Regions from separate parts of the Vogesella lacus genome, predicted to be linked through region 1. Evidence: riboswitches for the same ligand, from Rfam matches in the RefSeq annotation. Region 1 holds a riboswitch; each other region holds the start of a gene.
What was found. A riboswitch is a leader RNA that binds a small molecule or an ion and turns the genes downstream of it on or off. The one in region 1 is predicted to bind cobalamin.
Positions count from the first base shown of each region.

Region 2: another riboswitch for cobalamin. It lies ahead of ACZ9W6_RS15975 (ZrgA family zinc uptake protein); the one in region 1 lies ahead of ACZ9W6_RS14200 (FecCD family ABC transporter permease).
Region 3: another riboswitch for cobalamin. It lies ahead of ACZ9W6_RS03925 (TonB-dependent receptor domain-containing protein); the one in region 1 lies ahead of ACZ9W6_RS14200 (FecCD family ABC transporter permease).

Region 1 covers NZ_CEETQT010000010.1:171,377-181,521, reverse strand. The annotation lists gene cbiB (adenosylcobinamide-phosphate synthase CbiB) at 1-113, opposite strand, end outside; gene ACZ9W6_RS14215 (cobyrinate a,c-diamide synthase) at 107-1,402, opposite strand; gene cobO (cob(I)yrinic acid a,c-diamide adenosyltransferase) at 1,405-2,025, opposite strand; gene ACZ9W6_RS14205 (ABC transporter ATP-binding protein) at 2,022-2,774, opposite strand; gene ACZ9W6_RS14200 (FecCD family ABC transporter permease) at 2,771-3,787, opposite strand; cobalamin riboswitch at 3,906-4,115, opposite strand; gene ACZ9W6_RS14195 (RBBP9/YdeN family alpha/beta hydrolase) at 4,239-4,811, shown strand; gene ACZ9W6_RS14190 (Card1-like endonuclease domain-containing protein) at 4,875-5,987, shown strand; gene ACZ9W6_RS14185 (ABC transporter substrate-binding protein) at 6,067-7,035, shown strand; gene ACZ9W6_RS14180 (bifunctional diguanylate cyclase/phosphodiesterase) at 7,032-9,842, shown strand; gene trpE (anthranilate synthase component I) at 9,910-10,145, opposite strand, start outside.
Region 2 covers NZ_CEETQT010000013.1:54,173-64,317, forward strand. The annotation lists gene cobN (cobaltochelatase subunit CobN) at 1-2,873, opposite strand, end outside; gene ACZ9W6_RS15965 (DUF2149 domain-containing protein) at 2,870-3,169, opposite strand; gene ACZ9W6_RS15970 (hypothetical protein) at 3,166-3,621, opposite strand; gene ACZ9W6_RS15975 (ZrgA family zinc uptake protein) at 3,631-4,158, opposite strand; cobalamin riboswitch at 4,227-4,462, opposite strand; gene ACZ9W6_RS15980 (type B 50S ribosomal protein L31) at 4,605-4,874, shown strand; gene ACZ9W6_RS15985 (helix-turn-helix transcriptional regulator) at 4,885-5,604, opposite strand; gene ACZ9W6_RS15990 (DUF1801 domain-containing protein) at 5,606-6,211, opposite strand; gene ACZ9W6_RS15995 (EVE domain-containing protein) at 6,198-6,662, opposite strand; gene ACZ9W6_RS16000 (VOC family protein) at 6,659-7,024, opposite strand; gene ACZ9W6_RS16005 (hypothetical protein) at 7,251-7,976, shown strand; gene ACZ9W6_RS16010 (sigma-54-dependent Fis family transcriptional regulator) at 7,977-9,827, opposite strand; gene adh (aldehyde dehydrogenase) at 10,100-10,145, shown strand, end outside.
Region 3 covers NZ_CEETQT010000002.1:339,566-349,710, reverse strand. The annotation lists gene ACZ9W6_RS03955 (hypothetical protein) at 1-1,223, shown strand, start outside; gene ACZ9W6_RS03950 (hypothetical protein) at 1,223-1,645, shown strand; gene ACZ9W6_RS03945 (diguanylate cyclase domain-containing protein) at 1,649-3,241, shown strand; gene ACZ9W6_RS03940 (adenosylcobinamide-GDP ribazoletransferase) at 3,249-3,992, opposite strand; gene ACZ9W6_RS03935 (histidine phosphatase family protein) at 4,053-4,652, opposite strand; gene cobT (nicotinate-nucleotide--dimethylbenzimidazole phosphoribosyltransferase) at 4,649-5,686, opposite strand; cobalamin riboswitch at 5,811-6,013, shown strand; gene ACZ9W6_RS03925 (TonB-dependent receptor domain-containing protein) at 6,137-7,963, shown strand; gene cobU (bifunctional adenosylcobinamide kinase/adenosylcobinamide-phosphate guanylyltransferase) at 8,057-8,581, shown strand; gene ACZ9W6_RS03915 (hypothetical protein) at 8,705-8,911, shown strand; gene ACZ9W6_RS03910 (cell division protein ZapA) at 8,904-9,227, shown strand; gene ACZ9W6_RS03905 (5-formyltetrahydrofolate cyclo-ligase) at 9,428-10,015, shown strand; gene ACZ9W6_RS03900 (hypothetical protein) at 10,027-10,145, opposite strand, start outside.

The DNA.
Region 1 (10,145 bases):
TCGACCAGGTTGGCCGCACGGCCAAAGCCGACCAGCGGATGCCAGCGGCGCGGCTCGCCAAGGATGCGGTCGAGCAGCAGGCCGGCAGCCAGCTGCAGGCTGAGACTCAGCATGCGGCCTCCGGCAAGAATAGCGCGGCGGCGGCAGCCGGCTGGCTGGCGAAATAGGCGTGGAAGTAGCTCGCCTGCACGCTGCCGACGCGATACACCGCCTCGCCACCGTCGCGACCATCCTTGCGCTGGCACTGGCTGATGGGTGTCAGCGGCGTGGCAAAGCTTGAATAGTGGAAGGTGTGGCCGCGCAATTCGCCGGCTGCATGCGGCCAAGCCTGGCTGCCCAGTGCGGCGAGTTTCTTGCCCATGCTGACCGTGCCCGGCAACACGCCGGCCATGGCGTAATCCTGGCCGTCCGTGTCGATCAGGCGCTCGGTCAAGGCCATCATGCCGCCACATTCGGCCCACACCGGTTTGCCGGCGGCGGCAAAGGCCTGCACGCTGGCGCGCCATTGCTGGTTGCCGGCGAGCGTTGTGCCGTGCAGCTCGGGGTAGCCGCCGGGCAGCCACAGCGCGTCCGCCTCGGCCGGAATCGCTTCGTCAGCCAGCGGCGAGAAGAAGGCAAGCTGCGCGCCCATGCCGGCCAGCGTGCGCAGGTTGGCCGCATAGATGAAGGCAAATGCTGCATCACGCGCAATGGCAATGGTCTTGCCGGCCAATAGCGGCGGCAGCGCGGGCAGCTTGATAGCAGCTGGCGCGAATACCGGCAGATTTGCCAGCACCGCATCATCCAGCACCAGCGCGTCGGCGAGTTGATCCAGCCGCGCCGCCAGATCCGGCAGGTCGGACGGCAGGTGCAGGCCGAGGTGACGCTCAGGCAGCGATTCGGCCTGCCGTGGCAGGCAGCCGACGACCGGCAAGTCCGCAGTGCCGCAGGCGCGGATCATGTCGGCATGGCCTGCGCTTGCCACGCGATTGGCGAGCATGCCTGCCCACGGCAAGTTGCCGTGATCGCGCAGGCCACGGGCAATCGCCAGCGCGGTGCCGACCATGGCGCTGCAATCGAGCACCGCCAGCACCGGCACACCGAAGTGTTTTGCCAGATCGGCACTCGATGGCTTGCCGTCGTACAGGCCCATCACGCCTTCAATCAGCAGGTAATCGCACTCGCGCGCGGCCTCGGCCAGCAGCGCCTGACACTGCGCTTCGGTGCACATCCACAAGTCCAGCACATCGACACCGCTGCCGCAGGCTGCGGCCAACAGCATCGGGTCGATAAAGTCGGGGCCGGTCTTGAAGACGCGCACACGTTGGCCGCTGCGGGCCAGCTTGCGCGCCAGTGCCGCGGTGATGGTGGTTTTGCCCTGGCCGGAGGCAATGGCGGAAAGGAGCAGGGCTTTGCAGCTCATGCTTACCACTCGATGCCGGGCTGGGCGGCAACGCCAGCGTGGAAGGCGTGCTTGATCAGCGTCATTTCGGTGACGGTGTCGGCGGCGTCGATGATGGCTTGCGGCGCGCCACGGCCAGTCACGATGACGTGCTGGTCGATCGGGCGGGCGGCGATGTCGGCCAGTACTTCGTTGATGTCGAGGTATTTGAATTTCAGCGCGATGTTCAGTTCGTCCAGCAGCACGAGGCCGATGCTTTCGTCTTGCAGCATCTCGCGCGCCTTGGCCCAGGCTTCGGCAGCTTTTTGCATGTCGCGCTCGCGGTCTTGCGTGTCCCAGGTGTAGCCCTCGCCCATGGCGTAGAACTGCACTTCGTCAGGGAAGCGGCGCAGGAATTTTTCTTCGCCGGTAGACATCGCGCCCTTGATGAACTGGATCACGCCGACTTTCATCTCGTGACCGAGGCCGCGCATCACCATGCCAAAGCCGCTGGAGCTTTTGCCCTTGCCGTTGCCGCCGTTGACGATGAAAACGCCACGGTTCTGGTTAGCCGCGGCAATGCGTTCGTCCATCAGCGCTTTTTTGCGGGCCATGCGGGCATTGTGGCGTTCGTTACGGCCCTGATCGTCGTGTTGGGTGCTCATGATTGTTTTCCTGGCAGGAAGCAGGTCTGGCCTGCGTGGGTGAGTCGGGTCAGCGGATAGCCAAGCACGGCGGCAAGGCTGTCGGCTGGCAAATCGGCCAGCGGGTACTGGCTGTGGCCGCCCATGCCATCCAGCAGCAGGGCGTGGCTGGCAATGGCCGGGGCAAATACCAGATCGTGGCTGACCACGATGATGGCCTTGCCGGCGGCTTGCCAGCGGCGGATTTGTTGTTGCAGCGCGGCCTGATGCGCGAGATCCAGCGAGTTGGTCGGCTCGTCGAGCAAAATCAGCGCGCTGTCCTGCATCATCACCCCGGCCATGGCCACGCGCTGGCGCTCGCCACCGGACAGCGCCTGCAAGGGGCGGCGTGCGAGGTGGGCGAGGTCGAAGGCGTCCAGCGCGGCATCCAGCCGGGCGAGGTTGTCGCCGGCGTCCGGCCACGGGTAGCGGGCGGCCAAGAGCAGGTCGCAGACGCGGTAGTCAAAAGCATCGTGGCTGTGCTGCGGCAGCAGCGCCAGTTGCTGTGCGCGTTGCAGCGGCGACAGCCGGCTGAGCGCTTCGCCATGCAGGCGGATGTCGCCATGCCGGGCGGGGCGTCTGGCGGCCAAGGTGGCCAGCAGCGTGCTCTTGCCGCAGCCGTTGCGGCCGGCCAGCCACCACACTTCGCCGGCGGCGACTTGCCAGTCCAGATCCAGCAATAACTGGCGCTCGCCCTGGCGGATGGCGAGTTGGTGTACTTGCAGCATCATGCCAGCCTCCGTCTTGCGCGATTCAATTGCCAGAACAGCACCGGCACGCCGATCAGCGCGGTAATCACGCCGACCGGCAACTGCATGGGCGCAACGACGGTGCGCGCCATGGTATCGGCCAGTACCAGCAGGGTAGAGCCGGCCAACAGGCTGGCGGGCAACAGGTAGCGCAGGTCCGGCCCCAGCAGCAGGCGGCAGCCGTGCGGCACCATCAGGCCGACAAAGCCGATGCTGCCGCCCTGGCTGACGGCGCTGGCGGTCAGGCAGGCCGACAGTAATAGCAGCAGGCGGCGCAGCGGGCCGCTGTTGACGCCGAGGGTGGCGGCGTGGTCGCCATGCATGGCCAGCAGATTGATGGCGCGCGCCTGCCACAGTGCCAGCAGCAAGGCGACGCCGAGTACCAGCCACGGCCACAGCTGCAGCGGGCTGCCGGACAGATCGCCAATCAGCCAGAACACCATGCCGCGCAGCTTGCCTTCGGGCGCGATGGTCAGCAGCAGCGAAATCAGCGCGCCGCAGGCGGTAGACAGCAAGACGCCGGTCAGCAGCAACAGCAGCGTGGCGCTATTGCTGCCAAAGTCGCGGCGCGACAGCAAAAACAGCAAGGCGGAAACGGCCAGCGCACCGCTGCCGGCGGCGGCATCCACCTGCCAGGCGGCCAGACCCAGCCACAGCGCGGTCAGCGCACCGACGGCGGCGCCGCCGGAGACGCCCAGCACGTAAGGGTCGGCCAGCGGGTTGCGCAGCAACGACTGCATCAGCAGGCCGGCGAGTGCCAGTGATGCGCCACAACACCAGGTTACGAGTGCGCGTTCAAGGCGCAGTTGCAGCAGGGTATCGCTGAGAGTGTTGCCATGGCCGCTGAGGCTGGCCCAGATATCGGCGAGGCCCAGTGGCACCGAGCCGGTGGCAGCGGCCAGCAGCAAGGAGCCGGCGCTGGCCAGCAGCAGTATCAGCAAGACCAGTTGTGGCGGAAGGTTGGCCGCAGGGCGGGGCGGCGAAGAAATAAGCATGTGCGTGTGTGACCAGGATGGCGCACGGCAAACGGGCAGGGGGCTGACCGTCTGTCGCCCGCCGCAACAGTTGTCCGGGCGGCCGCCGGGGCCGCATCCATGCAGGCACGCTTGTCGTGTTGCGTGTCTGTCTCTGGCCGGTCTCCGGGCTGATTGCACACCGTGCGCCTTCCCGCCTGAGGGCAGTGGCAATGCACGGGTCGAATGCTCGCTTGCGGCCAACCTTGAAAGTGGCCGCAGGGCAATACACCGTTGCGGGGGCAGCGCAGGCTTGTCCTGCTTCCCGTTTAACCGGCCAAAGGCCGGCACCAGAAGGCGGCAATTTTACCAGAAGCCCGCGCTGGCCGGCTGGCATTTATATTTCTTGCAATTATATAAAAACAAAAAAGCATTATTTTTAGAAATATGCATTGTGCCTTATTGTGCAGAAAAACCTTCAGTGAGGCGCATCATGCACAGCCATTGGCAAGACTTTCATTTCATCATCCAGCCCGGCTGGCGCGATTCGCCGGCCGGCCACTGGCAAAGCCATTGGCAGAGCCTGCTGGGTGCTCGCCGTCCGGCCAATCACGATTGGGAAACCCCGCAGCTGGACGACTGGCTGACGACGCTGGATGCCGAAATCAATGCGGCCGACAAGCCGGTGATCGTGATTGCCCACAGCCTCGGCTGCGCCACAGTGGCGCATCATGCCGCGCGCTACGGCAACAAGATTGCCGGTGCCTTGCTGGTGGCACCGGCCGATGTCGAGCGTGCCAGTGCTCCGGCAGCACTGCGCCCGTTTGCCCCGCTGCCGTCACTGAGCCTGCCTTTCCCGGCGCGGGTGGTAGCCAGTGATGATGACCCGTTCAGCCTGCCCTTGCGTTCGGTACGCATGGCCAGTCTGTGGCAGGTGCCGCTGCACTGGTTGCTGGAGGCCGGCCACATCAATATCGCCTCCGGCCATCATCAGTGGCTGGAAGGCTTGTCGCAGCTGGCGCTTTTGCTCGACGAGGTCAGGGCGCGCCAGCGCAGCGCTGCCTGATGACAGAAGGTTGGCCGCAAAGGCAGAGGCTGGCAGAATCCGGATTAACCTTCGGGAGTTGCCATGCATCTGCTTGCCTTTGTCAGCCATGTCGCCAGCGACATCATCACCCCGGCGCTTGATAGCCGCTTCGGCATCCAGCGCGTGTCCTTGCTGTGCCAGCGTGATGATCTGGCGCTGGCCTACGATATCGCGGCGGTGTGCCGCAATCTGCATCTGACTGCCTCGGTCATCATCCTGCCACCCGACAGCCAGCCTTTAGCCTTGCGCCAACGCCTGACCGAGCTGATCCAGGGCGCGGTGACCTTCAATATCAGTGCCGCCACACCGGTTCAGGCGGCATTTGCCTACGAGCTTGCACGCCAGCGCCATTTGCCGGTGATGAGTGTCGAGCCGCGCCATGACCGGCTGATCTGGCTCAGCGGCGGCGAGCACAGTCCGTTGCATAACGGCAGCGAGATTGCCGATGGCTTGTCGCTCGAAGGCTACTTTGGTCTGTACGGCAGCAGCGTGCTGGCGATGCACTATCGCCTGCAGCGGCGCAATCCGCATTACGAAACCTTGGCCGCCGCGCTGGCCAGCCGTGCCGCTAGCCATCCGCGCGATCTGTCACTGCTTAACCGCCTGTGCAACGAGATAGACGCGGCGCAGTACAGCGAGAAAAGCTTGCCGCCGGGCGAGGGCAGCTTGCGCGAGTGGCTGGAGCAATGCGGCCTCGTCAATGTCAATGAAGGCGGCCATGTGCGGTGCAATGATGCGCGCGCCAGATTCTTTCTGGCCGGTGGCTGGCTGGAGGTGTGGATGCTGGCGCAGGTGGCCAGTCTTGCCGCCATTCTGCCGATCAGCGATGCGGCTGTCGGGGTGAAGATCAGTCACAACGGCGTGGAAAACGAGTATGACGTGGCCATCCTCTGTAATAACCACCTCTATCTGGTGGAGTGCAAGACGGTCGCACCAACCAGCCATCATCAGCGTGGCGTCGGGCTGGACAATCTGTTCAAACTCGACAGTGCGGCCAATCTTGGCGGCCTGCACGCGCGCGCCATGCTGGCCAGCCTCTACCCGCCAACCGAGAGCGAGGCCGGTCGCGCCCAAGTACAGGGCATCGCCATGCTCTACGGCGCGCAGTTGCCGCAGGCGGCCGCCTATTTGCAGGAATGGCTGTGCTGCCCGTAATCAAGTTTGTTTTGACGCAGTTTTAAGTCGGGCCGATGATTCTATACTTTATGTATGTAATGACTGCCCGGGCCACAGCATGAGCCTCATCAACCCGATATTAAGCCGCCGCCAGATCATCAGCCTGATGCTGGCCAGCCCCTTGCTGGCCACTACCGCCTGCAGCAGCCCCGAACCCTTGCTGCGGGTCGGCAGCAATGGCTGGCCGGGTTATCTGTTTATCGAATGGGCGGCCGAGCGCGGCATGATGCCACCCGAGTCCGTGCGTATCGTGCGCATGCCTTCCTCTTCAGCCAGCATGAATGCGCTGGCAGCCGGCTCGCTGGAGGCAGCTTGCCTGACGCTGGATGAGGTGATTACCCTGCTGGCCGAAGGCGTGCGCCTGCGTGTGGTGGCGGTGCTGGACGAGTCATTTGGCGCCGACGTGCTGTTGACCAAGCCGGAAATCAGCAGCTTGTCGGGCTTGCGCGGCAAGCGTATCGGGGTCGAGCAGACGGCAGTTGGTGCGGTGATGCTGCATGCGATGCTGAAAAAGGCGGGCCTGAAACCGGGCGAGATACAAACGGTACCGGTGATGCTGGATAGGCAGGAGCTGGCCTTTCGCCAGGGTAATGTCGATGCAATGATTACCATGGAGCCGGTGGCGAGCCGGCTTTTGGAGGCCGGCGCCGAGCTGCGCTTCAGTAGTGCCGACATCCCCGGGCAGATCATTGATGTGCTGGCAGTGCGCGAGGAGGCATTGACGCTGCAAAGCCGCGCCATTGCCATGCTGGTCAAGGCGCATTTTGACGCGCTGGCCATACGCAATCGGCCCGAAGTGCAAAACTATCTGGCTGGCAGCATGAACTTGTCTGCCATGCAGACCGACAAGGTATTTGCAGCAATGACCCTGCCTGACCTTGCGGCCAACCGCGCCTGGCTGGAAGGCAAGAACAGCAAGCTGGAGCAACTGGCCGGCAACCTTGCAGCGCTGATGGAAAACGGTGGCCTGATCAATCATCATCCCGAGATTGCCGGCCTTGCACGCGCAGACTGGGTGAAAGCATGACCTTGTTGCCGGAAAAACTGCCGCTGCGCTGGTTGCTGCCCATGCTGGTGGCGCTGGCGCTGTCCTTGACGCTGGTGGGCGTGTACGGATTGGCAATCCATTTGCGACTGAAGGCCGAGCATGACGATATGCAGCAGGATGCGATGCGCGAGGCCAGCCGCCTAGTTTTGCATCTGGCCGAAAGCAGCTTGCATGGCGGTAGCGTGCAGCTGGAAATGGCACTGATGCAGCTTGACCCGCGTTTGACGGCAGTGTGGGTGCTGGATGGTGAGGACAAGATACTGTTCAGCCGCAATGCAGCCGGCAAGCCTGCGCTGCGGCCGGACATCCCGGCTGCCCTGGTGCGCGAGACCCGCAGCGGCCGGCTGGCGCAGTGGCACGAATCAGTCGAGAGCCAGCAGAGCTGGGTGATGATGGCCTACGAGCCGGTACTCGAGTTGCCGGTAGGCAGTTTGCGCGGGCAAGACAAACATTTGCTGATTGTCGAATATGATCTGCGCCAGCAAAACGAGCTGATCAGACAGCAAATCCGCAGTGTGCTGCAATGGCCGGCCATTTTGCTGATTGTGCTGGTGTTGCTGATGTACTGGGTATTGCAGCGCGAGGCACTGCGGCCACTGGCCAGGCTGGAGCAGGCGGTAAAGAAGTTTGGCGAGCCGGGGCAGCTGGCCGATTTTCTGGTGGGTGGCAGTAGCGAAATCCGCGAGCTGGGCCGGGTGTTGCATGATATGGCCGGTAAATTGCAGCAGGCGCTCGGTCAGCTGGCCGAGCGCGAAAAGCTGGCGTCCGACTTGCTGATCCAGCGCAACAGTATGTTGCAGGCCGTGCCGGATTTGCTGTTCGAGATGGATGGCGATGGCCGCTATATCGAGGTCTGGGCGGGCGTGGCCGGCGATGGCCTGATTGCCACCCGCGAGCAATTGCTGGGCAGAAATGTCAAAGAGCTGATGCCGGCCGCAGCCGCCGAAACCGTCATTCGCACCTTGCGGCAAGCACTGCGTGAAGGACGTTCGGCCGGCGAGCTGATCTGCCTGCCGTTTGGCAATAGCGAGCGCTGGTTTGAGTTGTCGGTAGCGAAAATCGATGATGATCACAGCGGGCACTGTCTGGTGCTGTCGCGTGATGTGAGTAGTCGCCAGCGTGACACCCAGGCCTTGCTGTTGTGGCGCAAGGTTTTTCAGGCCACGCATAACGGCATTCTGCTGACCAATGCCGAGCGCATCATCATCGATGTGAATCCGGCCTTTAGCCGGGTGACCGGTTTTAGCCGAGAAGAGGTACTCGGCAGAAAACCGTCGGTACTGGCCTCGGGCCGCCACGATGCACGCTTTTACAGTGAAATGTGGGTGCAGATTGCCAAGTTGGGTGTCTGGCAGGGCGAGATCTGGAACCGGCGCAAGGATGGCACCATTTTCCCCGAGTGGCAGTCGATCACCGAAATTCGTGACGAGCAGGGTGATGTGACGCATTACATCAGCGTTTTCAGCGATATCAGCGGGCAAAAGGAAGCCGAAAGCTTCATCCAGCGGCTGGCCTATTACGATGTACTGACCGGTCTGCCCAATCGCGCCATGCTGGCCGATCATGCGGCCAAGGCCTTGTCCTTGTGCAAGCATGAAGGGACGACGCTGGCCTTGGCGATTATCGATCTTGACCAGTTCAAGCATATCAATGACAGCCTCAGTCACGCTGTGGGTGACCAGCTGCTGCAACTGGTGGCACAGCGGCTGGAGGACTTGCTGGGTGGCAAGGACACGGTGGCGCGGGCCGGTGGCGACGAGTTCATCGTGCTGATGCCGGATGTCAGCGAGGGCGAGGCGGCCGACTGGGCCGGAAAGGCCTTGCAGTCGCTGTCCGAGCCTTATCAGCTGGGCGGCTATGCGCTGGTGGTGACCGCCTCTATTGGCGTGGCAATGGCACCGGGTGACGGCGATATCTTGCAGGAATTGCTGCGTGCTGCCGATGTCGCGCTGTTCCGTGCCAAGGAAGAAGGTCGCCATACTTTCCGCTTTTTCCGTCCGCAAATGCAGCAACGCACCGTGGCGCGCCTGCAGCTGGATTCCGACTTGCGTCAGGCGATCAGCAATGACGAGCTGGTGCTGTACTACCAGCCGCAGTGTTATCCGGATGGCAGCCTGGCTGGTGTCGAGGCGCTGGTGCGCTGGCGGCATCCGCAGCGAGGCCTCGTGCCGCCGGGCGAGTTCATTCCTTTTGCCGAAGAGAGCGGGCTGATCATTCCGCTGGGTGCTTGGGTGCTGGATCATGCCCTGCAGCAGATGGTGCAGTGGCAGCAGCAAGGCGTGCCGGTGCCGCTGGTGGCGGTCAACCTGTCGGCCATGCAGTTCCGTCAGGCAGATCTGCTCGAGCAGATCGCCACCGCATTGCTGAAATACCAGCTAAGCCCCGGCGTGCTGGAGCTGGAACTCACCGAGAGTCTGGTGCTGGACAAGCCGACCGAGGCGCTGGCGGTGATGCATGGCCTGCACAAGCTCGGCGTGCATCTGTCGATTGACGATTTCGGTACCGGTTATTCCTCGCTCAACTATCTGCGGCATTTTCCGGTAGACCGGCTGAAGATAGACCAGAGTTTTGTGCGCGATCTGGCTACCGGCCAGCGTGGCGTAGCGATAGTCGAGGCTATCGTGCGGCTGGCGCAGTCGCTGGAGTTTGCGACCATCGCCGAAGGGGTGGAAGACGAAGCGCAGCAGGCCTTGCTGCAGCAGCTGGGCTGCAACCAGATGCAGGGCTATCTGTTTGCGCGGCCGATGCCGGCTGTCGATCTGGAGGCATGGTTGGCCGCAAGATAAGTATTGTGCGCTGCAATGAACAAGGCCGCCCGCGGGCGGCCTTGTTCGTGAGCCTGGCAACGATCAATCAGGCATCCAGACCCTGTTGCACCAGCTGGGCGGCACGTACCACGGCCCGCGCCTTGTTCTGGGTTTCTTCCCATTCGGACTGCGGTACCGAGTCGGCCACCACGCCGGCGCCGGACTGCACATACAGCACTTCGTTCTTGATCACGGCAGTACGGATGGCGATGGCCAGATCCATATCGCCGCTAAAGCCCAGATAGCCGACTGCGCCACCGTAGATGCCGCGCTTGGTCGGCT
Region 2 (10,145 bases), on a different contig from region 1:
TCGGCCTGGCTGACCGCCGTCACCGCCTGATCGAGCAAGGCCATCAGGGCGGGAAACTGGTCGCGGTAAGAGCCGGTAATGCTCAGCATCACGTCCACGCGCGGGCGGCCGAGTTCGGCCACGGGGATTACCTCCAGCCGCGTCGGACGGCCGGCGTTATCCCAGATTGGCCGCACACCGAGCGCCACCAGTGCCTGCGCTTCCATGATGCCCTGATGGCGCAGCGTCTCGCCGGCCCACAGCGACAGCGCCAGCTGCTGCGGCTCGCGGCCAACGTTGGCCGCACGCCATTGCTGCAGCCAGTTGCCGAACAGCAATTGCGCCACGGTGTAAGCCTGGCGCGTCGGCAGGCGGCTGGGGTCAAGGCCGGTCAGGTTGCGGCCGGTCGGCAGGCTGTCGGGGTTGCGGATCGGGTCGCCACCATAGGCTGCGGCGACAAAGCGTCCGTCCAGCGCGGCCAACAGGCCCGGCAGCTCGTTTTCCTGCTGCAGCAAGGCATCGAGGCGTTGCGCCTCTTGCGCCAGCTGCAACAGCGCTTCGCTGTCGATGCCGCGTTCGCCGGCGCGATTCGGCACTGCATTGCCCTGGCCTTCACGGCGCAAGTCGAGCCGGCTGGCCGCCTCGGCGTCGCTCAGCGCCAGTTGCAGCCAGCGCATCGGCCGCGACTGCGCGATCTTGTCCTGATCGAGCAAGAAGGCCTCGTCCACGTCCTCGCCCAGCGCATCCAAGAGCGGCGTGCGCAGCATCTGCAGGATGATCTTCTGCCGCAGCGCCGCCTCCGGCACCTGACCGTAGCTGGCAAGGCCTTGCGGCTGGCTGCTGTGGGCGAGCTGGTCCAGCCACGGGTGCAGCGCCTCAAGGAAGTCGTCCAGCCGTGCGCGCACCTGTTCTTCGGTCCACTTGAGGTCGTGATGCAGGCGTTCGGACACGATCAGGCCGACCACGCGTTCGGCCGCCTGCTGCTTGGTCGGGCCGTTGTCGGCAATCGCGTACTCGTGCATCAGCTCGTGCAGCTCGTGCATGCCCGGCGACAGGCCGGTGGTGGCGAATACCGGCGTGCGGTGGCTGAGCATCAGCGCACGGCCACGACGTTTGGCGGTCAGTGCCTCGCCGAGGTTATCCACAATGTAGGGGTAAATCACCGGTACATCACCCAGCGGCAGCAGCGCGTCATCCAGCACATCCAGCGCGCGCGATTTGCCGTTGGCCCATTCCTGCGTGCCGTGGGTGCCGAAGTGGATCAGCGCCTGCGCCTGCTGCGCCCACAGATACACCGCCAGATAGTGGTGCGACAGCGGCTGGCGGCTGCGGTGCATGAAGGGATTGCTGCCGCGATGCAGGGTTTCCTCGCGCGGCGGCTGCGGCAAGACCGACAGTTGGCCGCGTTGCAGGCGCGGAATCACGAATACCGGCTCGCCCTGCCAGCTCACCACATAGCGGCTGGATTCCGGCTCGCCCCAGCGGCTTTTGATGCGTTCGCGCTGGGCGGATGGCAGGTTTTGCCACCACTGGCGGTACTGGCGCACGGGCAGGGCGGCGGCCTGATTATTGCGCAGCAGGCCGAGCAGATCGCTGCCCTCGTAATAGGCGGCCAATAGCGGCTTGAGGCTGTCTATCCAGCCTTGCTCGGCCAGCGGCGTCACGCGGTAACCGTTGGCCGCAAGGCCCTGGCTGACGGTTTCGAGGCTGCGCGGCACGTTGAGGAAGGACGCGCCAAAGTGATTGCCGCCCGGCGGGTAGTTGTAAACCATGGCCACCAGCTGGCGTTGTGCGCGTGGCAGATCAGCCAGCTGGATCAGCCGCTTGGCCTTGGCGGCAACGGCATCGGCCTGACGGGCGATCAGCTCGGTCTTGCGGCCGCCCTCCTGCAAGGCGGTGACCAGCATCGGGTCGATGGCACCGGCGGCCTCGGGCTGCACCAGATAAAACGGCGTATCCGACAGCTTGAGGCCGTTGCCATCGGCCTGCCAGCTGGCGGCATCGCCGTGGCGATAGGGCTGGGTGGCCAGCACCGGCACGCCCCAGCGCAAGAACAAGGGCTGCAGGGCGGCGGCCTGTGTCACCAGCTGATGCAGCACCAGCACGCGCGGATGCGCCTGCTCGCCCTGGCCCAGCAGGCTTTCCAGCCCCTTGGCGTCCAGTTGCTGGCCGAAGACGGCATAGGCAAACAGCCCTTGCTGGCGGAAGCGGCGCAGCCAGTCATCCAGCCAGGCGGTTTCGCCGTTAACAAAATGGTGGCGATGCACGAGCACTGCCACCGCTGCTTGGCCGCGCAGCGCGGTCTGGCTTTGCCGCCACGTTTCCAGCTGGCGGCTGTCGGCAAACAGCGCCGGTGCGTCGGGGTGATACAGCGCCTGCCGTGGCAGGGGCTGTGGCGGTGGCTCGCTGGCGGCGAAGCTGTCCGGCTGGCCGGCTGCCAGCCAGCGTTTGGCGTAGGCGAGGGCATGGCGGGTGTTGGCCGCACCGCCGGCCGCCAGCCAGGCGGCTTGCTGCTCGCCGGCCTTGCGGCCAACCCTGGCGTCCGGCGCGATCCACACCAGCGGCTTGCCACTGGCCTGCAGCTGGCTGCCGAAGGATTGCTGCAGACGCTGCAACACCGACTCGTGCGGCACATCCAGCCACACCAGATCGGCCTTGGCCAGCGCCTTGGCCAGCGCGGCGCGTTCGCCCTCCAGCCGTACAGGGTTGGCCGCGAGCGGATGATCGAGGCTGGCAAACTGCCAGCCCTGGGTGCGCGCTTCGTTTTCGACCAGCGCGGTGCGCGCGGCCGGGGTGATGTCCACCGTCAGCCATAACAGGCGCTGCGCCAGCGCCTGTTGCCCGGCCAGCAAGAGGCAGAGCGCGAGGCCGGTGCAAAATGCTTGCAGTCTCACTTGGCGGCCCCGTCTTCCGGCACATAGATGATGCTGCCGTCCGCCAGGCGGTAGGCGACCCCGGCGCGCACGCCGTCGCCCTGCTGCAGGCTGCCGCTGCCCTGATAACGGATTTTCTGGCCGTCCTGTTCGATGGTCAGCTCGACCTTGCCGGGCTGATTGCTGTGCTGCTGATTGAAGCTGACGGCCGCCAAGAGGGCAACGATCAGCACCAGAAACACATCGACCAGATTGATGGCCGACAGCATCGGATCATCGTCTTCCTCGGCGAGGATGTTCAGCTCGGGGCGGCTCATGCGGCCTCCTGACGGCGGCGGATGGCCACCAGCTCGGCCAAGAGCCAGCGACGGCGCACCGAGTACAGCACCAGGCCCAGCGAGGCGGTGGCCAGCGCCAGCACCACGCCGGCAAAGGCATTGCTGAACACCGCCAGCGCGGCATGGCCTTCACCGCCGGATACCGACTGCAGCGCCGGCCCCAGCGGAATCATGGTGGCGATCAGGCCCAGCATAGGCGTGACGCGCGCCAAGAGACGCAGAGGCTCGAGGCGGGCCAGAATCGCCAGCTCGACTTCGTCGATGGCAAGGTTGGCCGCCTGCGGCAGCAGGCTGATGCCGCGCCGGCGCTGCCAGCCTTCCATCACGACCACGCCGCTCATCCACAGCGCGTACAACAGGGTGGCCAGCAGCAAGGCGAGCACCGGCAGCAGCAGCCATTGCATCAGCTGCAGCAGATTGGCTTCCAGCATGGTGACTCCTTACAGCGTGACAGCAGGGAAACGCGGACGGATGGTCACCGTCTTGCGGGTGCTGCCGGCGCTCCACTGCAGGCGCAGCTGCTTGAGGCCGGGGTAGCGCGCGAAGGCCGGCACCGCCAGCGATTTCAGCGCGGCGGCCTCCTTGCACTGGTAAACCAGTTTGACGCGGAGATTGTCGATGTCACGGCCAGCGGCCGGCTTGACGATGTCGGGGGTGATCTCGTGCTGGTTCAGCACGCAACCGGCTTCGGCCGCCGGCGTCAGCAAGTCGCCAGGGGTGGCCATCTGCGCGACAAAGTCTTGCCACAGTTTTTGCTGGGCATCGCCCTTGGGCGGGTAGTCGTAGCCGAGAAAGCTTTCCAGCGGAATCTCCAGCTGGACAGTCAGCGTCTGGCCGGCCAGTTCGGCGCGGGCGGTGCCGTGGCCGTGGGTGTGATTGCCGTGGGCAAAAGCGGTGGCAGGAATGAGGGCGGCGGCCAGCAGGCAGCCAGCCACGGGCGCAACAAGGCGCAGGCTTGCGAAAGTCATGGGTATTACCGGACAGGGGTTGCCACTGGCCGTCCTCCCCGACGGCAACCGGGCCTAAGGCCGGACGTGATCCGGCCACTTCGCTGGCCGGTATCCGGGCTATGGCGCACGCTCCGTCGCCTTCCCGGTGGCGCTTGCGGCGCGCAGCCAGTGGCTGGGATGAGGGATCGGGCTGCAGGGCAGCCGGCCATGTACCGTTGCGGGGGCAGCACGGCTTGGGGCTGACCTTGCGGCCAACCTTGCCGTTTCCCGTTTAACTGCAGCCATCGAACGGGCCGCGAGCACCAACGCGGCGCGGATGGTAGCGTGTTGGCCGCGGTTTGTCATGGTTGCACTGTGGCGATATCGATAATCACCACACGTACTGCTGTCGGGATTTTGCTATTGAAATGAGAACTGTTATCAAATAACATTGTTACTTTATTACATAAATCCAGGAGCCCATCATGCAGAAAAACCTGCATCCGCAAAACTACCGCACCGTGCTGTTCTACGACACCGGTGCCAAGGAAGGCTGGTTGATCCGCTCGTGCGCGCCGACCCGCGACACCCTGCAATGGCATGACGGCGAAACCTATCCGGTGATGTATCTGGATACCTCGGCCGCCTCGCATCCGGTATTTACCGGCAAGGCACGCGAGATCCACACCGAAGGCCGCGCCAGCCAGTTCATGGCGCGTTTCGGCAAGCTGATTCCGGGCAGCCGTCAGGCCTGAAACGGCTGACTCAGTCCGGCGGCTGATGCCAGGCCTGCTGATCCTGTTGTTGCAGTGCGGCTCGCGCGGCGGCCGGGGTATCGGCGTTTTGCAAAAAGGCATCCAGCGAGATGCCGGCCGGCCAGGCGCTATCGTTGTCTTGCAGGCTGGTGATGCGGTCGATGCGGAAGTGGCGGTAATCGCCGCGCAGCAGACACCAGGCGGCCAGCGTCCAGCGGTCGCCCCAGAAAAACAGGCCCAGCGGCGCGAGCGTGCGCTGGCTGGGCTGGCCGTGCTGGTCCAGATAGTCGATGTCCACGCACTGGCGTGCGCCGATGGCGGCGCGTAGTGGCGCCAGTTTTTCGCGCGGATAATGCTGGCCGCTCGGGGCATACAAGGGCACCGGTGCCAGCCCGGCGCTGCCCAGCACGGCATGAATCTTGGCCAGCGCACTGGCGGCATCGCCGGCCAGCTCGCTATCGGCCCAGCCGGCCAGCAAGCGGCCTGCGGCCTCGAGCGCGGCCAGCTCGCCAGCAGAAAAACTCAGGGGTGGCGGGGTAAAGCCGGCCTCCAGCCAATAGCCTTCACCGGCCTCGCCATTTACCGGCGCACCGCTGGCCTGCAGATCGGCCATATCGCGATACACGGTGCGTACTGACACCTCCAGCCACTGCGCGAGCTGCTGCGCCGTGGTGCGACGGCGGCCACGCAACAGCAGCAGGATCTGCAGCAGACGGTCGGCGCGGCGCATATCAGGATGCCGGCCGCGCCAGCGTCAGCGCCTGTTGCAGATAGTCGGCGCAGGGCAGGCGGTCGATATCGGCGACGCTGACAAACTTCAGATGTCGCCGCCCTTTGCCCTTGCCTTGCAGCAGGCCGTGCACATCGGCCAGTTGCGCGCCGGCGCTGAATTCCAGCGTCACATGCTGGCGGTAGACAAACAGGCCACAGAAAGCCTGGCCGCAGGCAAACAGGATGCCGCCGTATTTGACCTCCTCGCTGATGGCCGGATCCAGCGCGAGGATTTGCCGGCGCAAGGCCAGCACGATGGCAGCCTGCTCGGGCTGCTGTTGTTGCCAGTCGTCCAGCAATTGCCGGACACGTTGGCCGCCAGCCTCGCCAGCGGTTTGCTGCTGCGCCAGCGCGATGATGGCCGAGAGGCTGGCGTGTGCCTGCGGGCTGTTGCCCCAGCAGCTGGAATGCAGCATCTGGCCGATGCGCCGGCATAGCGCAATCGCTTCTTCTGCGGCCAACTCGGCCAGCGTCTGGTAGCCGGCCTCCTCCAGCCGGCGGATCACCGTCGGGCCCACCCCTTTGAGTTGCAGCATGGCTTGTTTCTCGATTTCAGGGAAAGGCATGGTCGTCTCCAGACACGGACAGATCCGCCAGTGTCGCGCCCATCGCGGTGGCAATCAAGACAAAGTCATGCGCACTGATCTGCAAATGACCAAAGCGGAAGGCATAGCCCCAGTGTTGCGGATCGCGGATGAAAGTCAGCCCGGGCACGAGCGGCCGGATCAGCGCGGGCGTGGCCGCCACAAAGGCGATATCGCGCCGCCACGGGCGGAAGTTGTCAGCCATCTCGACCTGATACACCGCCTCATCGCTGACGAGGCCGATGGCGGTAAAGGCCTGACACAGCTCCTTGCCGCCGAAAACCTCGAGCGGCGAGTAGTAGATCAGCCCGTCGCCACGGCGCATGCGCGCCAGCGGCGCCCCCTTGCCGTGACAGAGCTGGGCAAAGCCGCCGGCCACGCCGCGGCCAACGTGATCGCGGCTGGCTACGCCTATCCAGAAGCGCTGGCTCATGGCTGCACATGCAGGCCGATGACATTGCCTTCGCTATCGCCAAACAGCGCGATATCGCCATTGCCATCGGGCAGGCTCATGCGTGGCAGCACGATCTGGCCACCGGCGGGCTCGATGCGCGCCAGCAGCGCGTCCATATCGGGGCCGCCATCCAGATAAAGGCGACTGCCGTTGGCCGCAGGCTGCAGGCGGTTGCTTTGCATGATGCAGCCGGGGTGCTCGTCACCGAGGCAGAACACCGCGATGCGGTCGTCCATGAAGTCTTCGACTTTCAGTTCCACATGAAACACCGTCTGGTAAAAACGCACGGCGCGGTCGAAGTCGGTGGCTGGGATTTCAAACCAGTGAACGAAGGGGGTCATGCTGCGGCTCCTGATGAGGTCGGCGGGTTTGCCTGACCGCAGTGTGCGCGCCCCCTGCTGACAGCATTCTGTCAGCAGGCCAGGAAATTGTTTTGTACTGTTGCAGACTGCACAGCAGCGCTGCTTGCTTTATGTAGTGAGGCGTTAGACGAATATCCTGAAATTGATGTGCAATTTATGACTTATGGCTTTTATAATTCGCGCTTTATTTTTCTGGTGCCGAATCATGCGCGCAATGCTGCTCAAATCCGCTGTCCTCCTGACATTGGCCATGCCGGCCTTTGCCGAGTCCTTACCGACCGAATCCTTGCAGTTTGGCTGGCTGGACAGCAACCAGAAACGGATGGAAAAGTTTGAGCAATACTTCTCGCGCGGGATGGCGCTGGACAGCATCAAGCTGGGCAAGAAAGCATTGGCGCTGCCTGAAGGGCAATGGCTGATTTACGAAACCAAGACCTTCAAGGGTGATATTCATAACGATGAAACCCGGGAACATTCCGGCAATACTGCCGGTGGCCAGCTGCATTTGCGGGACAGCAAGGGTGACAGTGAAATCATTGTACAGGTCGCGTTGTCCCGTGATGCTCTTAGCTATTGGTTGAGCGAGCTTGATGCTTTTTGTCGCGAGGGTGATATCGCTGATACCTCGTACAAAGCAGTGAAAAGCCAGCGTGATCTTATCAAGCCTGAGCGCCAGAGCTGTGTGAAGGTTTCTGCCGCCATCGAGAAAGACAGCCGCAATGGTGCCGAATATCTGGGAGTGTGGTCTGCGTTCATGGAAAGCCGTGAAGGTGATTATGTGCGCTATTCACACTTCCGCTACTTTCCGATGAGCAAAGGCCAAAGCTACGAGCAGGCCCTGCAGCAGGCCGAGGTGAAGGCACATATCGCCCAGCAATCGCGTTGGGCCAGCGACAGCAAGGCCGCCTTGGCAAAACAGCAGGGCTGGTAATCAGCCGCTGCGGCCTAGCTTGCGATACAGCGTGCTGCGACTGATGCCCAGTGCGCGCGCGGCAGCGCTGGCGTTGCCGCCATGCTCGGCCAGTACCTGCTGCAGACGGGCATTGTCCTGTGTCGCTTGCGGCTGTGGGCTGTGCATGCCGGCCGGCAGATGCCGGCAGTCGAGCACGGTGCCGTCGTCGACCAGTGCCAGCAGGGTGCGCAAGAGATTATCCAGCTGGCGCACATTGCCGGGCCACGGGTAGCGGCGGATGAAGTCGCACAGTGCCGGCGACAGCGAGATGCCGCGCCGCGCCGCGCCCTGTTGCTGCAACAGTCTGGCGGCAAGCTGTGCGACATCGCCGCGTTCGCGCAGCGGCGGCAACAGCAGCGGGTAGTGGGCGAGGCGGTAGTAGAGATCGGCGCGGAAGCGGCCGGCAGCGACTTCGGTGGCGAGGTCGCGGTGGGTGGCCGCCACCACGCGCAAGTCCACCTTGTAATTGCCGCCACCGAGCGGCACCACTTCACGTTCCTGCAGTACGCGCAACAGCCGCGCCTGCAGCGTCAGCGGCATATCGCCGATTTCATCGAGAAACAGCACGCCGCCATCGGCCTCGCGCAAACGGCCCTTGCTGCCCTGTTTGCGCGCGCCGGTAAACGCGCCTTCCTCATAGCCGAACAGCTCGGATTCGATCAGCCCCTCGGGGATGGCAGCGCAGTTGACCGCCACCAGCGGCTGTTGCCGGCGGCTGCAGGAGCGGTGCAGCGCCTGCACGAAGCGTTCCTTGCCGACGCCGGTTTCACCCAGCAACAGCACCGGAATATCGGCATCCAGGAGGCGCAGCGCCGTTGGCAGCAGCGCCGGTGGCAGGCCGCTGTCGACTTCGTTGCTGCTGGCGCTGTTGTTGGTGTCGGCCGGCTTGCGGCCAACCTTGTCAGTGATCGGTGTTTGAGTGGTCGCACCCTGTCTGGCTGCCGATGGCAGCTGCAGGCAGGCCGACAGCAGGCGGCCGTTGTGGCGCAGCGAGGCAATATGTTCGCCGTGGCGGCTCAGCCAGTGTTCGAGGCTGAGGCCGCTCAACGCGGCAAAGCGCGCCTGACCCAGCGCCAGCCAGTCGAGATGCAGCATGGCGAGGGCGGCAGGATTGGCCGCACGCAACACGCCGCCATCGTCAAACGCCAGTCTGGCGCAGCGCGGGGTAGCGAGGCCGGCCGGCTCGGCGGCAAAACGCAGCTGGTAGAGCTGGCGGCATTGCTGCTCGAACAGGCGTTGTTCGATGTGGCGCACCGCCGCCTCGACCTGTTGCAGGCGGGCGCTGCCGAGCTTGCGCGGCAGGCCGGAGACATCGAGCACACCGAGCACCTGGCCGAAAGGATCGCGGATGGCGCTGGCGGCGCACGACAGCTGGCGGTTGCGCTCCAGATAATGTTCGGCACCACGCACATGCACGGCGCCGCCCAGCACCAGCGCCGTGCCGATGGCATTGGTGCCGCGAATGTCCTCGCGCCAGTCCATGCCCGGCAGCAGCGCCACCCGTTCGGCCTTGTCGAGAAAAGCCGGATGGCCCATTTCCTGCAGGATCACCCCGTCGCCGTCGGCCAGAATCACCACATGGCCATCGTCCACCACGCTGTCGAACAGTGCATCAATCGCTGGCCGTGCCAGCTGCAGCCAGTCCTCGTTTTGCTGTTGCCGGCTCTGCAGTGCCAGCTGGTCTAGCGGCTCGCCCTGACGCGGTCGCGCCACCGACAGGCCGAGGCCCTGACAGCGTTGCCAGGAATGCAGGATCGGGCCGGGCAGGCTGCCGGCCGGCAGTTCTTCGCCATCCTGCAGGCGGCGGCGCAATTGGGCGAGGCTGATCATGCAAGGCTCCTGTAACGGTGTCGCGCGACAGTTGTCGCAGGCTGCGACAGTTTGGCTGGGGCAGTGTGGCCGATTATGACGCGCTCAGCGCCGGCAACAAGCCCTGAAAAACTGCCGTGATTTTTGCGGCGCAACAAGGTTGGCCGCAAAGTGCTGTGATCACTGGTGCTGGCTGATATTGCGCTGCAAAACCGGTGCGAGCTGGCACGCGGCGTGCACTGTGGTATCCGTCCCGCTATCGCGGTGGCCAATACAACAGGAGACACAAAGAGATGAGCAGCCTGCACCCTAGCCAGTACGGCCTGAACCTGAAATCCC
Region 3 (10,145 bases), on a different contig from region 1:
TGCCGCTGCTGGCTCAGGCGCATGGCGAGGAAACCTCGTCATTCGAGGATTGGCAGCTGAGCGGCTTTTACAGCCTGGCGCTGACCGATCAGGACGGCCCGCTGCATTTTTACCCGGCACTGTCGCAATTCAACTCGGATTATGGCTCGCGGCCAACTTACAAGGCTGACAGCGTGGTCGGCTTGCAGCTGGATGCGCCGTTCAACAGCCAGTGGTCGGCCAGCAGTCAGCTGGTGTTGCGCGATCAGGCCGAATACAGCAAGGGCGATGCCATCGAGCGGCTGTTTGTGCGTTATCAGCCATCCGAGCACCTGACCTTGCGCGCCGGCCGGCTGGCGATGGATACCTTCATGTTGTCCGATTACCGGCGCGTCTCGTATGCCTACCCCTGGGTACGGCCACCGCACGAATTCTACGGCTATCTGTCGGTTGACCATTTTGACGGTGCCGACATCGCCTACAACTGGCATGCGGCCGGTGAGTGGCAGGCCAAGCTGAATGTCGGGCCCAGCCGCACCGTGCTGCCTATCTCGACCGAGGGGCAGGATTACCGGCTGCGCACCCGCTCGCAATGGGGCGGCACGCTGCAGTGGCTGCGCGAGGCGCTGACTCTGCGCGCCGGCTATACCACTTTCCTGTTTGCCAGCGAGCCGGTGACATCGGGCTTGCTGGATCAGGCGCTGGACAGTGTCAAACCTTTCTGGCCGCAAGCCGGCGAAATCCACAATCAATTGCAGTTGAAAGACAAACGTCTGGTCTATAAGGCGCTGGGGGCTGTGTATGACCCGGGCGGCTGGTGGCTGCGCGGCGAGGTGGCGGCGCTGCAAAACCAGTCGCTGTGGTTCCCGGAGGTTCACAGCTATTACCTGGCAACGGGCGTGCGCCTGGGAGCGTGGCAGCCTTATGTCGGTTATGGCCGCGCCTATGCCACCAAGCCTTTGCTGCAGTTGAGCGAGCCGACCGGCTACCCGCCATTGCTGCAGGCTGGCATCAGCCAGACCGCCCGCGGCATCGAGCAGGCGGTCAACGCCATCCGTGTCGATCAGCACAGCACCACCCTGGGCCTGCGTTGGGATGTAAAACCGGGCATGGCGTTGAAATTGCAGTGGGACAAGCTGAAAAGCAGGCCCAATGGCAACGGCTTGCTCGGCGGTGGTAATGCGGTAGAAAGCGGGGCTATCCGCAAGAGTATTGTCTCGATCGCTGTGCAGGGGGTGTTTTGATGCCCCGATTCCTGTTGATGATGCTGGCCTTGCTGGGGCTGATCGGTACGGCACAGGCGCATTTCGTGCTGATCGCCGGGGCTGGCAGCAATATTCCCGAACTGGAAAAAAAACAGGCGGCCAACCTTTATCTGGGCAAGCCTTTGATGCTGACCTCTGGCGTGTTTGTGCAGCCGGTTGATGTGGTGGATACCGAGTTGCGCCGCGATTTTTACCTGCATCTGACCAGCCAGAACCTGGCGATGATTGATGCCTATTGGGCGCAGCTGCAGTTTGCCGGGCGCAGCAAACCCTTGCTGAAGCTGGAAAGCGAGCAAGAAGTAATTGATTTTGTCCGGCGGCGTAATAATGCGATCGGCTTCATTTCGCGGGCAGCCCTGCCCAAGGACAAGTCGGTGCGTGTCCTGCTGGTACTGGAGTAGCGGATGAATCGCAGTGTGCAATTGACCCTCGCGCTGGTGGTAGCGGCAGCTACCCTGCTGCTGTCCGGTCTCGTGGCGTGGATCAGCTATGTGCAGCGTTACGATGAGGAAATCCGTAGCGGCGAACGCATCGTGCAGGAGTTGGTGCAGGCAGTACGCAAGAGTGCCGAAATCGCCGCCTTTACCGGCAATAACCAGATTGCCAATGATGTGGTCAGCAGCCTCACTGCCAGCGAGCTGGTGGCCGGTGCGCAATTGCAAGGCGACCATGGCCTGATGGTGGCGCAGGGCAAGCTTGATGGCATTCCGGTTGCCCAACCGCTGTTTGCCCCGTTCAACCGTGAACAGCAAGTCGGCGAACTGCGCGCCGCCCCGAACTATCCTGCCTTGCAAGCCAGTGCCCGTCGTGGTGCCGGTATTGCGGCCTTGTGGCTGTTTGCGCTGTCCATCATGACCGGCATCGTGGTGTATACCGCGGTATTCATGGTGTTCAGCCGGCCGCTGACGCGCTTGTCACGCCAGTTGCACGAGATCCTGCCCGGCTCGCCTGAGCGTTTGCCGGTGGCCAACGCAGCACCGCGCAACGAGCTGTACCGGCTGACGCGCGATATCAACGGCCTGCTGAATACGGTCGAGCTGGTGGTAAATGGCGAACGCGCTTTGCGCGAACACATTACCGAGCTTGAACACCGCCTGCGTGGCATGTTCGAGCGGGCCAGCGTCGGCATCTTCCTGATCAATAAGGATGGCCGCATCAAGACGCATAATCCGGCCTTTGGTGAGTTGTCTTTTCATCTGCATGTGCAGGACAACTGGATGGACATCCTGTTTGCCCAGCCGGAACGCCTGCACGGCATGCTGCAGCGTGCGGTGATGCAGGGTCAGCCGCAGATGCAGGACTTGCAGCTGGCCGAGCCCAACGAAGGTCAGTGGCGGCATGTGGTGCTGTCCTACTCGGGGGAGGAGCAGGGCGAGGCGCTGTTCCAGGGGCTGATCTACGATATTACCGACCGCAAGCAGGGCGAGCTGGTGATGCAGCGCCAGGCGGACTACGACCATCTGACCGGTATCTACAATCGTCGCGCCGCCGAAATGTTGCTGCCGCAGCGCCTGCAACAGCAGGTGATGCGCAAGGGCAGTCTGGCGGTGCTGATGATGGACCTCGACCGCTTCAAGCACATCAATGATAACTGGGGGCATGAGGCCGGCGATCAGGTGCTGGTGGAGATTGCGCGCCGGCTGGGCCTGTTCCGTGCGCCGGGCGATATGCTGGCGCGGCTGGGCGGCGATGAATTCCTGCTGGTGGTCGAGCTGGGAGATCGCGGCCAGCTTGCCGAGCTGGCCAGCCGCATCATTCGTGAAGTCGGCCAGTGGATAAGCATAGGCCCGGGCAAGCAGGACTATGTCGGCTGCAGTATCGGCATCGCGCTGTTTCCGCAACATGGCCGCCGCGCCGACGAGTTGCGCAATGCTGCCGACCGCGCCATGTACGAGGTGAAGCGTCATGGTCGTAATGGCTATTGCTTCTACGAGGCTGACGAGACCTTGTACCGCGTGGTGTCGGTCGAGGTGTTGCGCGCACCACGCGAGGACTGATCCGCGCTTATTGCAGCGCCAATAGCCACAACAGCAGCATCAGGCTTTCGCATACCTCGATGCCGGCACCCAGACAATCGCCGGTCATGCCGCCGAGTTTCCGTTTCAGATACGCCCACCACAACAGCCCGCTCAGCGGGGCCAGCAGCAGAACCGGTGCCAGCAGATAGCTGGCAATGGCCAGCAAGCCGGCTGCCAGCCAGAAGCTCGGCCAGTGGCTGCGCCAGGCAAAACGCTCGCCGCTGCCGGCCGCCAGGCTGGGCAGGGTGGCAGACCACGCAACGGTAAACAGCCTCGCCCAGGCCGGAATCAATAGGAGCGGCAGCAGGCTGTGGATATCTTTACCGGCGTTGGCTGTCGTCTTGGCCAGCAGCATCAGCAGTACCAGCTTCACCAGCAGCTGGCTGGCCAGTGCCAGCACACCGAAACTGCCCAGATGCGGGTCTTTCAGTACTTCCAGAAACCGTTCGCGCGAGCGATGCGCGGCACCCTGCGCATCGGCCAGATCCGCCAGACCATCAATATGCAGGCCGCCGGTTACCCACAGCCAGGCCAGCAGGCCGGCCAATGCGGCCAACCATGGGTCGACGAGACTGCCGGCCGCCACCGCAAGCCAGACTATCGCCCCGACCAGCACGCCGACCGGCGCAAACCAGCGGGCGGCATCGGCCAGCCAGGCCGGATCAAAGCTGGCCAGCTGCGGGGTGGGTAAACGGGTGAGGAACTGGATGGCAAGAATCAGCGCGCGCATGCTGTGGATAAGTCTGTGGATAGGGTGAGAGAAAGCCGTGGGCAGAATGTGGGTAGCGGGCTAGTGGCCCGGTGATTCCAGCCGCGTCAGATAGGCCGGGTGGCCATCGAGTATCGACAGCTGGGCAAAGCCGCCGCGCTGCACTGCCATCAGCCGTGCCGCACTGAATTCGATGCCCAGCAGCTCGGCCAGCAGCACACTGATCACGCCGCCGTGGCTGACCAGCACACGATGGCTGCCGCGTGCCTCGCGCAGCCAGTCGGCAAAGCCGGCCAGCACGCGGGTGCGGAACAACTCGAACGATTCGCCGCCCTCGGGCGTCAGTAGGCCGCGCATCATCAGCAGCGACCAGTCTGGTGTTTCGGCATTGATCTCGGCCAGTGCCCGCCCTTCCCAGCTGCCGAAATCACATTCGGCCAGCGCCGGCGACACATGCAGCGGCACCCGGCATTGCAGCGCCTGCTTGACCGCGAACTCGCGGCAACGCAGCAGCGGCGAGCTGGCCATGCTGGTTACCGGTGCCAGCGCCGTCAGCTTTTGCCAGCTTTGCTGCATGTCGATGAGGCCTTGGGCGGTCAGCGGCAGATCGCTGCGGCCAACCAGCCGGCCTTGATGGTCGATCTGGCCGTGGCGCAGCAGGGTCAGGGTGTAAGGATTCATGCGCTCTTGCCGGCGACACCGGCCTCGGCAAAGGTGGCCATGCCGGCATGCAGCGCAATCGCCTGCTGCAACAGCGGCAGGGCAATCGCCGCGCCCGAGCCTTCGCCCAGACGCAGGCCGAGGTCGATCAGCGCCGTTAGTTGCAGGTCAGCCAGCGCCTGGGCGTGGCCGGTTTCCTGCGAGCAATGGCTGGCCAGCAGCCAGGGCTTGAGCGCCGGGTCGATATGGCAGGCGGCCAGTGCGGCAGCGGTGCTGATGAAACCATCCAGCAGCAGCGGCACGCCCTGTTCGGCACCTTCGAGGTAAAAGCCGGCCATGGCGGCGATTTCGAGGCCGCCCAGCTCGGCCAGCAGCTCGGCACCATCCAGTGATTGATTCTTCACCCGGGCCAGCGCATCGCTGACCACCTGACGTTTGATGGCGAGGTGGGCATCATCGATACCGGTGCCGCGGCCCACGATCTGGTCGGGCGCATGGCCGCCAAGGCGGCAGATCAACGCGGCAGACGGCGTGGTATTGCCGATGCCCATATCGCCGGCAATCAGCAGATTGGCCCCGTCGGCAATCGCGCGGCGCGCGGCGTTGCGGCCAACCTCAAGCGCGGCCTCGCACTGGGCGGTCGTCATCGCGGCTTGTCGGCGGATATTGCCGCTGCCTTCGGCGATCTTGGCCTGTACCACGTCTTCCAGCGCCGACAAGTCGCCCACGACGCCGACATCCACCACCTCGAGCCGCGCCTGATTCTGCCGTGCCAGCACACTGATGGCGGCGCCGCCATTGACGAAGTTGGCGACCATCGCCGCCGTCACCGAGGACGGAAAGGCCGACACGCCTTCGGCACAGACGCCGTGATCGGCAGCAAACACACAGATGGCCGGCGACAGCGGCCGCGGAATGTCACGGCCTTGCAGTGCGGCCAGCTGGCAGGCCAGCTGCTCGAGCTTGCCGAGGCTGCCTGCCGGCTTGGTCAGTTGCGACTGGCGGGCCTCGGCGGCGCGGCCGGCGGAAAGATCGGGAGCGGGGATGCGCGACATGGTGCTGATTCCTTGAATGCGGTTGGCCTGGCGGGAGGCACGATGGCCAGACCTTACGCCAGCTTGGCAGCCAGTGCAAACCGGCAGGCTTGCGCATTGTGCAGCGCGCAAGTCGTGCTGCAGGTATAATCGTCGCCCTGCAGGTGCCCGGCTGATGTTCCATCATAGGCCGGGTGAAACTGGGAAGCCGGTGTAAATCCGGCGCTGCCCCCGCAACGGTAAGGTCTGGCCGCAAGGCCCAGGTCGCACGAAAACCACTGTCGCCAGACGGGAAGGTGTGCCACCGCAAGACCCAGCCCGGAGACCGGCCTGCATCGGGTGCTGTGGAATGCGCCCGCCTGGAGTATCGCGGGGAGGCGATCAGACAGCACGTTGGCCGCAGCCGCGACCCATCATCCTGCAGTCCTGTATTTCTCCGCACTCCCGTTTCCATAAATCCGGAGTGTGAACATGTTCAAGAACAAACCCCTGGCCGCGCTGGTAGCGCTGGCATGTGCCCCGGCCGCCCTGGCCCAGACCCCGACCCAGCTCGACGCAGTTGTCGTTACTGCCACCCGTACCGCGACCCCGGTCAGCAAGGTGCTGTCCGATGTGACCGTACTGGGCCAGGAAGAAATCAGCCAGAGCGGCAGCCTGACCGTGGCGCAACTCCTGGCCGAGCAGGCGGGTGTCGAGTTTTACAGCAATGGCGGCGAAGGCAAGTCCTCCAGCCTGATGCTGCGTGGCGCCACCGCCAAGCAGACGCTGGTGCTGATTGACGGCATGCGCGTGCTGTCGGCGACGGCCGGTACCACTTCGCTGGAAAACATCTCGCTGGACAGCATCGAGCGCGTGGAAATCCTGCGCGGCCCGGCCTCCAGCCTGTACGGTGCCGATGCCATCGGTGGCGTGGTGCAGATCTTCACCAAGCGCGGCAAGGGCGCGCCAGCGCTGCGCTTCAATGCAGGCGTGGGTGCCGAAGGCAAGCGCGTGTTTGGTCTGGGCTTTGCCGGTGAAGTGGGTCAGACCCGCTTCAATCTGGGTGTAGACCACAACAAGACCGACGGTATCTCGGCGCGTAATGCCGACAATCCGAAGTACAACGCCGACCGCGACGGTTTTGAAAACACCACCTATACCGTCAGTGCCGAGCATCAGCTGGCCGCCGGTCACAGCCTGGGCTTCAATCTGTACCAGTCCGAAGCCCGCAACGAGTACGACCAGTCTGCCAAGGCGGCCGACGAGTCGCGTTCTCGCTTGGCTGGCCAGTCTGTCGAGCTGAAAAACCGCGTTTCCGAGCGCTGGACCAGCTCGCTGCGCTATATCAACAGCAGCGACAAATCGCGCAATTTCACCAATGGCAACTTTGCCGTGGCCAGCAGCCAGTTCGAGACTCGCCAGCAAGAATGGCAGTGGAACAACCAGCTGGATCTGGCCTCCGCCGGCCAGCTGACGCTGGGTGCCAACCACCTGCTGCAGCGCGTGTACAGCACGACGGCCTACAGCCAGAACCGTCGCACCGTGGATGCGGTGTACGCCGGCTATCAGGGCGAATTCGGTGCCCATCGTCTGCAGGGTAGCCTGCGTCATGACGACAACTCGCAGTTTGGCGGCAAGACCACCGGCCAGATCGGCTACGGCTACCAGCTGACGCCGTCGCTGTTGCTGCGTGCGGCCTACGGCACGGCTTTCAAGGCGCCGACCTTTAATGATCTGTACTGGCCACTGGCCTTCGGCTATCAGGGCAACCCGAACCTGAAGCCGGAAGAAGCCAGCAACCGCGAACTGGCCGTGCACTGGCGTCAGGGCGGTAGCCATCTGCGCGTGACCGCTTTTGACAACCATATCCGCAACCTGATCGCCGGCACTGCCGACTGGTCTACCGTGGATAATCTGGAAAAGGCACGCATCATCGGCCAGACCATCGAAGCCGGCCAGCAGTGGGGTAACTTCGGTCTGAGCGCCAACCTCACCAACCAGCGCGCGCGTGACGAAAACAGCGGTAAGCTGCTGGTGTATCGTGCCAAACTGCACGGCGGCATCAATGCCACCCTGCAGCAGGACCGTACCCGTTACACCGCGCAACTGGTGGCCAGCGGCCAACGTCCGACCAGCAATGCCAATACCGACTTCCTGGGTGGCTATGGCGTGCTGAATCTGGCGGTTGAGCACGAACTGGCGCGCAACTGGACGCTGCAGGGCAAGCTCAGCAATGTCACCGACAAGCGTTATGAAACCACCAAAGACTACAGCCAGCCACGTCGCGGCTGGTTTGTCGGTGTGCGTTACGCGCAATAAGCCGGACGTTGCGGCCAACCCTTACCCAAGGTTGGCCGCAAGCGGCAACAGGCCTTCCCCGTGTCGGGGGAGGCTTTTTTACAGGAGTCAGCCATGCGACATCTGATCAGTGGTGGTGCGCGTAGCGGCAAGAGCCGCCACGCTGAAAATCTGGCGCTCGCGCATGCCGGCCCGGTGACGTATATCGCGACAGCCGAGCGGCGCACGGATGCCGCTTTTCTGGCACGCATCGCCCACCACAGCCAGCGCCGTCCGGCCAGCTGGGGGCTTGTCGAGGCCGGGCAAGAGTTGCCGGCGCTGATCGCCAGCCACGACCAGCCCGATGGCCTGCTGCTGATCGACTGTCTGGGCATGTGGCTGATGCGCTTTTTCGATGGCGATGGCCGTTTTGACATGGCCCGCTGGCTGCAGCAGCGCGAGGCGCTGTTGGCCGCGCTGGCCGCTTGCCGTGGCGAGGTGATCCTGGTCAGCAACGAAGTGGGCTGGGGTGTGGTGCCGCTGGGGCAGGAGACGCGTGACTTTGTCGACGAGCTTGGCCGGCTGAACCAGTCGGTGGCAGAAGCCTGCGAAAAGGTCAGCCTGGTGGCTTGCGGATTGCCGCTGGCACTCAAGGGTTAAAGCCGTGCTGTGCCGGTCGGCAGTTTATGACGGCTGACATGGCGGGGCAAAGCAACGTAGAATCGGCGGCTGTGACGGCCTGATGCCGCCAGCCGACTGACTTTATTTCTTCACGAAGCCGACATGGAACAAGAACTCGAACATCTGGAACATCGCGTGGTGGCCCTGATTGCCCGCCTGCACGAACTGGAAACCCAGAACGACCGTCTGGGCGAAGTGCTCGCGCATACCATGAAGGAAAACGCCGAGATGCGTTATGCGCTGGAAGAAACCCGTCACCGGGTGGCTGCCCTGATGAACCGCCTGCCACAGGAAGAACAGCATGAGTGAGATCGTACAACTGGACGTAACCTTGCTGGGTCGCCAGTTCACCATCGGTACGCCGATCGAAGAGCGCGATACCCTGCAGCAGGCCATCCGTCTGCTGGGCGAAAAAATCCAGGCGATTCAGTCCGGTGGCCGCATTGTCGATGCCGACAAGATCGCCATCATGGCTGCGCTGAACATTGCCCACGACCTGCTGAAAGTAAAAGTCGGTGATGATGGCTTGGAGATGGCGACAATCCGTCGTAAAATAAGCGACATGAGCGAGGCGATTGACTCGGCACTAGCCCGTCAGCCAAACAGCCCGCTTCAGTCAGAATAACCGTTCTTCCCCTGCGGTGTTCGCGACGGCCCATAATTCCTTTGTACCAATGCGTTCGCTTCAGGTTGCCAGCGCAGTCGTAGGTGTGCCGCGTCCCTTTGCCGGACGCGCCCGAAATGGCAGCAAGGTGACCCTCCCTGGAAACAGGGTACAAGCGAATTCGGCCAGAGCGACGCCGGCGGGGGTTCCCCCTCTCTCCGATGCCAGCTACCGTTGATGCCAAGTCCGCCCTGCGGCGGCAGATTCGTCATGCACGCAAATCCCTGAGCCTTGCCGAGCGCCGGCGAGCCGAACGCGCCGTCAGCCGCCATGCGCGGGTATTGCTGCGCCCCGGACGGCGTATCGGCGCCTACATTGCCACCGGTTCCGAGCTGGATGTCTTGCCGCTGATCGAGCGGGCCTTGTCGCACCGCTGCCGGATTGCGCTGCCGGTCTTGCCGCAGCGTGGCCGCAAGATGCTGTTTTCGATCTTGTCGGCACAGGGCAGCTGGTATCTGAATCGTTATCGCATTCCCGAATTTGCCGGCAGCCATTGGCAGGCACGTCAGCTTGATGTGCTGCTGGTGCCCTTGCTGGGGGTGGATGCTGATGGCTATCGTCTGGGGCAGGGCGGTGGTTTTTACGACACCACACTCGACTATGTACGACTGTACAAAAAATGGCGCCGACCATTACTGGTCGGCGTTGCTTTCGATTGCCAGCGAGTGGCAGAAGTCCCCAGAGAGGCCTGGGACATCCGCCTCGACTATCTGCTGACCGAGTCCGGTCTGCATCGCTTTAGCAGCTGACAAGCGACAGCTTAGTTGGTGCAACCGTTTTCTATCACCTCGTGTGGTGTGCACTGCAGATGCGGTGGCACTTTTTTCTCGGCCGGGACAGTAGCCGCAACAGCGCTGGCAGCAATGGCGGCGAGGAAAA